DNA from 2 places in the Rothia sp. P13129 genome. Region 2 is predicted to be linked to the other one. Evidence: predicted binding sites of a transcription regulator. Region 2 holds the regulator's gene; the other holds the start of a gene.
What was found. The regulator HrcA, encoded in region 2, represses chaperone genes, less so after heat shock. The targets are predictions, from matches to a motif close to TTNGCACTCGNNNNNNNCGAGTGCNAA.
Positions count from the first base shown of each region.

Region 1 (3,595 bases), on a different contig from region 2:
AGGACAGAAAAGAAGAATTACGAACTTATGACGTCATAAAGGTGAGACAGCCAACGCTAACCGTCGAGAGGTTTTACCCTCTCCAATCCGCGTTAAAATGAGTGTTCCGCTACGTCCTGTCACTGATTTTTTAGTATTTTTGTGATGTCCTAGGAGCTTGATACGTAGTTGTTCGGGAGAAATATCTACCCCTCGTTTTTTGATAGTGAGAGTGGTGATGTTATTCTCGCGTACCCACCGTTTGAGGTGTTTATCGTTAATAGGAAGCACTTGCTCTACACGATACCCTTTGAGTCCGAGAACCTGCAGGGGAGAAGAACTGGTGAGATACGCAATATGTTCGTCAATAAGTTCTGCATCGGTGGTACGAATAATTTCGCCGAGAAGATGCGCACGAATTAAAGCACCATCTGGCTCATAAATATATTCTTTGACCTCATACAGAGGTTCAGATGCTTGTTGCTGGCTGTGAGATTCATGGTAAGGGCTAGAAACCTCAGTGATAACCGATGGTTCAAAAGGGTCACTATCAAGAACGAGCGCGCTTCTTTTAACGTGAGGTCGTGCTAACGCGTTAAACCATAACACCACTTCAACGACAGATCCCTGATGGCTAATCCACTGAGCTTCACATTCTTCAGGTATCTGATCGTGGGGGATAGCTGGCCCCATTTTGACGCCCATGGCAATTCCTGTTTGTGCTAATTTTCGAATGAACGATAAAGGCGGAGAAAAATCTTCTGCATCGAAAGTGCGTGACTGCGTTTTACCATGCTGGACAGTTCGCCGTGCAGGATCAAGCCATAACCCGTCAATTTGGCGCCCAAAAGTTTGGTGAATCGCTGCTAAATCAAGCTGTTCTATATCAGCACAAAAAACCTGTGCCGACGGAAAATCCATAAGATTATATTGGGCATAGCTAGCTGTTCTCTGATCAATCTCTACAGCAGTAACGGCTAACCCCGCCTGCGCAAAACTGAGTGCGTCAGCACCAATACCACACCCTAAATCTGCGACAGAATCAATCTGTGCTTGTGTAAAGCGCTGTGCATGTACCATCGCAACAGCTTGACGAGTGGACTGTTCATACCCAGCTTCGGTTAAAAGCATTTGGTGAGCTTGTTGCCCAAATTTTTCAAGAGCTTTTGTTCTGTTCTTTGCTTGAGTCAAAATCTTATGGACACTATCTGCGCTAAAGCCTTGTGCTCGTAATTGCGTCGCATGATTAAGCGCATGACTATCGTTATAGGGGACGAACAAAGCAATTGCGTCTAACTCTTCTTGAGTTTCTTCAACTGCTGGTGCCGGATGTACAGAGGTGCTCATAGTCGTCAGTGTCCTTATGTTTGGTTAGAGCTCATATTATAGATGCGCTGTGTGCGAAACTGGCGGGTTTTCTTGACCTTCTCTAGGGTACGGCTCTAAAGTTTGTGTTAGCACTTAAGAGCTGACAGTGCTAATAATTCTTGAAGAAGTATCGGCACCGCGACGACGAAACTCCCTCAAAGCACTACTTAGCTCAAACATCAGAAATGTTAAAGAACATCAAGGAGCAAAAATGTCCTCCATCAAACCACTCGAAGACCGCGTAGTTGTCCAGATTCTCGAAGCAGAACAGACCACCGCATCCGGACTTGTTATCCCTGATACCGCTAAAGAGAAGCCACAGGAAGCAAAAGTTATCGCAGTTGGCCCCGGACGCACCGACGAAAAAGGCAACCGCATCCCCGTTGACGTAGCAGAAGGCGACATCGTCATCTTCTCCAAATACGGCGGAACCGAAGTATCCTTCGGCGGAGCAGACTACCTCATCCTCTCCGCACGCGACGTATTGGCTATCGTCAACAAATAATCTTTTCCGCACACAATACAAAGGAGCTAAGAATTCATGGCAAAACAGCTTGAATTCAATGACGCAGCTCGCAAGAGCCTGCAAGCTGGTGTGGATAAACTCGCAAATGCTGTCAAAGTGACGTTGGGCCCTCGCGGGCGCAATGTAGTTCTTGATAAGCAGTGGGGCGCACCTATCATTACTAATGACGGTGTATCTATCGCTCGTGAAATTGAACTAGAAGACCCATACGAAAACCTTGGCGCTCAGCTCGCCAAAGAAGTCGCCACCAAAACAAACGATGTAGCAGGTGACGGTACAACTACTGCAACCGTACTCGCTCAAGCGCTTGTTTCTGAAGGTCTGCGTAACGTCACCTCTGGTGCCGCACCAGGAGAAGTCAAACGAGGCATCGAAACAGCTGTTCGCGCTGTCTCCCAACGACTCCTTGAAAACGCCAGAGACGTTCAAGGCGAAGAAGTTGCACACGTAGCGGCTATCTCAGCACAGTCCCCAGAAATTGGTGAACTGCTTGCCCAAGCTTTCGACAAAGTCGGACAAGACGGCGTCATCACCATCGAAGACGGTTCAACCACAGAAATTGAACTGGAAATTACCGAAGGTATGCAATTCGACAAAGGCTACCTCTCACCATCATTCGTTACCGACTCTGATCGTGCAGAAGCAGTCCTCGAAGATAGCCTCATCCTGCTCTACCAAGGCAAAATCTCAACTGTTGCTGAGATTATGCCACTGCTAGAAAAAATCGTTCAGGCGAAAAAACCGCTGACCATCATCGCAGAAGACGTAGACGGAGAAGCTCTTAGCACCCTCGTCGTCAATAAGCTTCGAGGAAACCTCAACGTCGTTGCCGTTAAGGCTCCTGGCTTCGGCGACCGCCGCAAAGCAATTATGCAAGACCTTGCAATTCTTACCGGCGGAACCGTTATCACCGGAGAACTTGGAATCTCCCTTGACTCAGTCACTATCGACCAGCTCGGCTCAGCACGCCGTGTTACCGTCACCAAAAACAACACCACCATCGTTGAAGGTGCCGGTAGCTCTGCAGACGTCGCTGAACGAGTCAACCAACTCCGCGCAGAAATTGAGCGAGTCGACTCCGAATGGGACCGCGAAAAGCTCAAAGAACGTCTGGCAAAACTTGCCGGTGGTGTTGGAGTTATCAAAGTTGGTGCAGCAACCGAGGTCGAAGCGAAAGAACGTAAACACCGCATTGAAGATGCAGTATCCTCTACCCGTGCAGCACTTGAAGAAGGCATCGTTGCAGGTGGCGGAACCGCACTCGTGCATGCGTTAGCAGCACTTGAAGGTATGACACTTGAGTCAAAAGACGCTCAAACCGGTGTTGAAATCGTCAAGAAAGCACTCGTCCAACCTCTGCGCTGGATTGCTCAAAATGCTGGCGAAGACGGATACGTCGTCACCAGCAAAGTAGCTCAACTACCCGTTGGCTCTGGATTCAACGCACGTACCGGCGACTACGAAGACCTCATCGCTGCTGGCGTTATTGACCCCGTCAAAGTAACACGCTCAGCGCTAGAGAACGCTTCATCCATTGCCGCATTGGTACTGACAACCGAAACCCTCGTGGTTGAGAAACCCGAAACAGAGGACGAAGAAGATAAATAAAACATCTTCTTCTAGAACCCTCTAGAACAGAGAAAAGCCTGTTTTAGCCGCTCCCACAGCGACTAAAACAGGCTTTTCTCACCTCAAAAAGAACTTGTGTTTGCTCACAGTAGA
Region 1 is NZ_JBLXYA010000004.1:71,156-74,750, reverse strand. Features, by position in the region: gene ACN081_RS04120 (THUMP-like domain-containing protein) at 34-1,326, opposite strand; gene groES (co-chaperone GroES) at 1,559-1,852, shown strand; gene groL (chaperonin GroEL) at 1,889-3,481, shown strand.
Region 1: groES (co-chaperone GroES) is a predicted target of HrcA. The motif match lies at 1,434-1,460, and genes of this name have one in related genera.

Region 2 (3,595 bases):
CCTGCACGGCGATAAGTTGCCCAGGAGTTGCTGATTGAAGTTCATCAGAGGAAACATAGAAAATAGGTGAGGTCACAGAATATCCTTTGTACTTTTAGCGGTCGAAGCGTTCTTTAAAACGTGAGAAGAAACCGTGCTTCTCTCGGACTGTTTCACTAATTTTGAGATCTTCTTGACGACTATGAGCAAATTGCTGAAGCATTTCGCGTTGCTCTTCTGTCAAGTTTGTGGGTGTTTTGACCTGAACATGGACTTTGAGTGAGCCGCGGTCTGCCCGATCAAAGCGAGTGACGCCTAAGCCTTTCAGGGTGACAATATCTCCAGATTGAGTACCCGGTTTAATAGTTACTACTTGTGGACCATCAAAAGTTTCTAAGGTTACTTCAGTGCCGAGAGCAGCTGCCGCCATGCTAATAGCGATGGTGGCATGTAAGTCATCATTTTCGCGGGTAAAAGTGTCGTGTTGATTGACGCGAAGATCCACATAGAGGTCTCCTGCTGGTCCGCCTGCTGTACCAGCCTCACCATAACCGGCTAGACGCATACGCGCGCCTGAAGAAACACCAGCCGGAATTTTAATGGTGATGGGCTTCCGTTCTCGGACTCGTCCTTCACCGTAACATTCTGGGCAGGGGCTTTGAATAACAGTGCCGAAAGTATTACAAGAGGGGCACGCGACAGGCTGTACTACAGTTCCAAGGATAGATTGAACTTGTCGTTGCATATATCCTTGTCCGCGGCAGGTATCACAGGTGATAGGGGCTGTTCCTTCAGCGCAACCGTCACCATCACATTTTTCGCAGGTTACTGCGGTATCAACGGTAATAGGTTTTTCTGCACCAAATACGGCGTCTTCAAGGTTGATACGAACCGTAATGCGAGCGTCTTGACCCTGACGTGTTCGGCTCGTAGGTCCCTGTTGCGGTTGGTTAAAGAAGGTCTCAAAAATATCCGAGAACCCACCGAATCCTCCGAAGTTTGCTCCCCCGAAACCACCTTGTGCCTGTCCGTTTTCGTTTCCGGTTTGGTCATAAATACGTCGTTTATCCGGGTCTGAGAGAACATCGTGGGCATGGGATACGCGCTTGAACTCTTCGGCGGCTTCTGCTGAAGGGTTAATATCAGGGTGAAGCTGGCGGGCTTTTTTACGGTATGCCTTTTTAATTTCTTCGGGGCTTGCATCAGGGGAAACACCTAATGTTTCATAGTGACTGCTCACTCACATCATCCTTATCGTGTGTTGCTATGTGTTGAAAGTATTTTGTAGAAATTCTAGTCGTTGAGAACTAACTACCCAAAATTTTTGAAAGATATTTTGCTACAGCTCGTACCGCTGCGGTACTGCCCGCATAGTCCATTCTGGTTGGTCCAACAACCCCAAGCTTAGCGGTACAACTAGGCGAGCTATATACGGAAGTCACGATAGACGTCTCGGCAAGAGGCGCCGCGCTATTTTCTGTGCCAATACGCACAGCGTATCCTCGTGGGTCTTGAGCCATCTCAGCTAGTAAGTGCAACATTGTTACTTGTTCTTCTAAAGCTTCTAAGATAGGGGCGATACTAGTACTAAAATCTTCTGTCGATTGCGCCAAATATGACGTTCCAGCAATCAGAAGTTTTGAGGTGTCCCGTGGGGATAGCAACTGCCCTAGAGCGTCAAGAACACCATTTTCTAAGCTATGAGGGGCATGATGAGATGAAGAGAACGATGATAAGAGAGCTCGCGCAATATGGTATTTCTGTTGCTGACATTTTTCGATGAGTCGAGTTCGAAGCAACTCAAGCTCTTCTTCCCTATACCGTTCAACCTGCGCTAGTCGTTGGGTGAGCTGCCCAGAGTTGCTAATCAACATTACCGTTACATGATGTTCTCCAACAGGTATCAGCTCAATATGTCGCACAACATTTTCTGGTGCTGAAGGATATTGCAGGATAGCAACTTGCTGAGTGAGCTGTGACAGTATTTTAACTGTCTGTGCAAGTATTTCGTCGATGCTGTCATAAGAATCTAAAAGACGATGAATCGCTCGTTTTTGTGCAGCTGAAAGAGGGCGAGGGTTAGAAAGCTCGTCCACGAAGAAACGATACCCTTTTTCTGTGGGAATACGTCCCGCGCTCGAATGCGGTGCTGAGATAAGACCCTGCTCTTCAAGGATAGACATATCGTTACGAACCGTGGCGCTAGAAACGCCTAAATGATGGCGTTCGATGAGCGCTTTAGACCCCACCGGCTCGCGGAAACTGATATAGTCCTCAACGATTGCTTGGAGGATCTTATGCTGACGAGATTGCGTCACGGAACCTACCTTGAAATAGAGAGAAATTAGCACTACTGCACTTTAAGTGCCAATGTAACTGTAGTACTGAAACCTATCAAAACCCTAGCGCGTACGCTCAGGGCTAATGGAATAAAATACTTACTATGGAAAATTACTATGCGTGGGGTGCTCAAGAACTCAACCAACTACACCAAAGAAGGCAACCAGAGATACAAGAAGTTCATCTGGTTCAAGGAATGCTCCTTGAAGACGTTCATAGTGGTTGGGTTGGGATTGCTAAAACGTATGAGCGTATCGGCGCTGAAGGCATGGTGGGATTAGAAGATCATCGAGGAAAAATTAAAACTTTTCCCTTGGGTTTTGGGTTTCTTCTTGAAGGGACTCCTGTCAAAGTCCTACCACCTCGCGCAAAGAATACTCGTAGTGTCCCAAAAATTAGTCGTTCGGGATCTATTGCTGTAGAGAACGCACCTGCTCAAGTTGCCCGCGCCTCACGTATCTGGGTTGAAGGTATCCACGATGCAGAACTGGTTGAAAAAGTGTGGGGACATGATTTGCGTGTTGAAGGTATTGTGGTAGAACCGTTACACGGTATCGATGACTTGCCTGATGCTGTTCGTGAGTTTTGCCCTGCACCGCACCGACGATTAGGTGTTCTTGTTGACCATCTAGTAGAAGGTTCTAAAGAAAGCCACATTGTGGCTCAGACATTACAGATACCTGGTGCTAGGAATAACGTGCAGATTGTTGGACATCCTTTTGTTGATATTTGGCAGGCTGTACGTCCTCAACGACTAGGAATAAAAAAATGGCCAGTTATTCCTCGTGAAGAAGAATGGAAAAAAGGTGTACTCAAAAGGCTAGGGTTGCCCTGCGCGAGTCAAGAAGATGTTGCTCAGGCATGGAAAAAGATTCTAGGACGAGTGAACTCTTATCAAGATTTAGAACCTACTCTGTTAGCTCCGGTTGAACAATTAATCGATTTTCTGATGGAATCACCTGAGTAAAGGTTCAGCTGTGCTAAAGGTCTCGACTAAAGTGAAGAAAAAGATTACAAAAGTTCTTCTAGATTGAACACATCAGACCTAGAATGGATTGTAATCTTTTATCTCGTAATCATTTAGCCTGTCTCGCAACTTTTAGAAGAGTGAGTGTTTTTTGAAAACTGTTGTATCCCCTGACTCTAAGTTTGAGGGTTCATCCACACCTATGAACAAGTTAACGGTCCAGCAGGATCGCAACATCGCAACCCTCGCCCACTTTGGAGGTGTCATTGGTTGCATCCCCTCGGGTATTATTCTTTACCTCTACCGAGG
Region 2 is NZ_JBLXYA010000009.1:246-3,840, reverse strand. Features, by position in the region: gene ACN081_RS06840 (16S rRNA (uracil(1498)-N(3))-methyltransferase) at 1-76, opposite strand, end outside; gene dnaJ (molecular chaperone DnaJ) at 95-1,219, opposite strand; gene hrcA (heat-inducible transcriptional repressor HrcA) at 1,287-2,297, opposite strand; gene ACN081_RS06825 (DUF3097 family protein) at 2,423-3,286, shown strand; partial or broken gene ACN081_RS06820 (DUF4870 domain-containing protein) at 3,489-3,595, shown strand, end outside.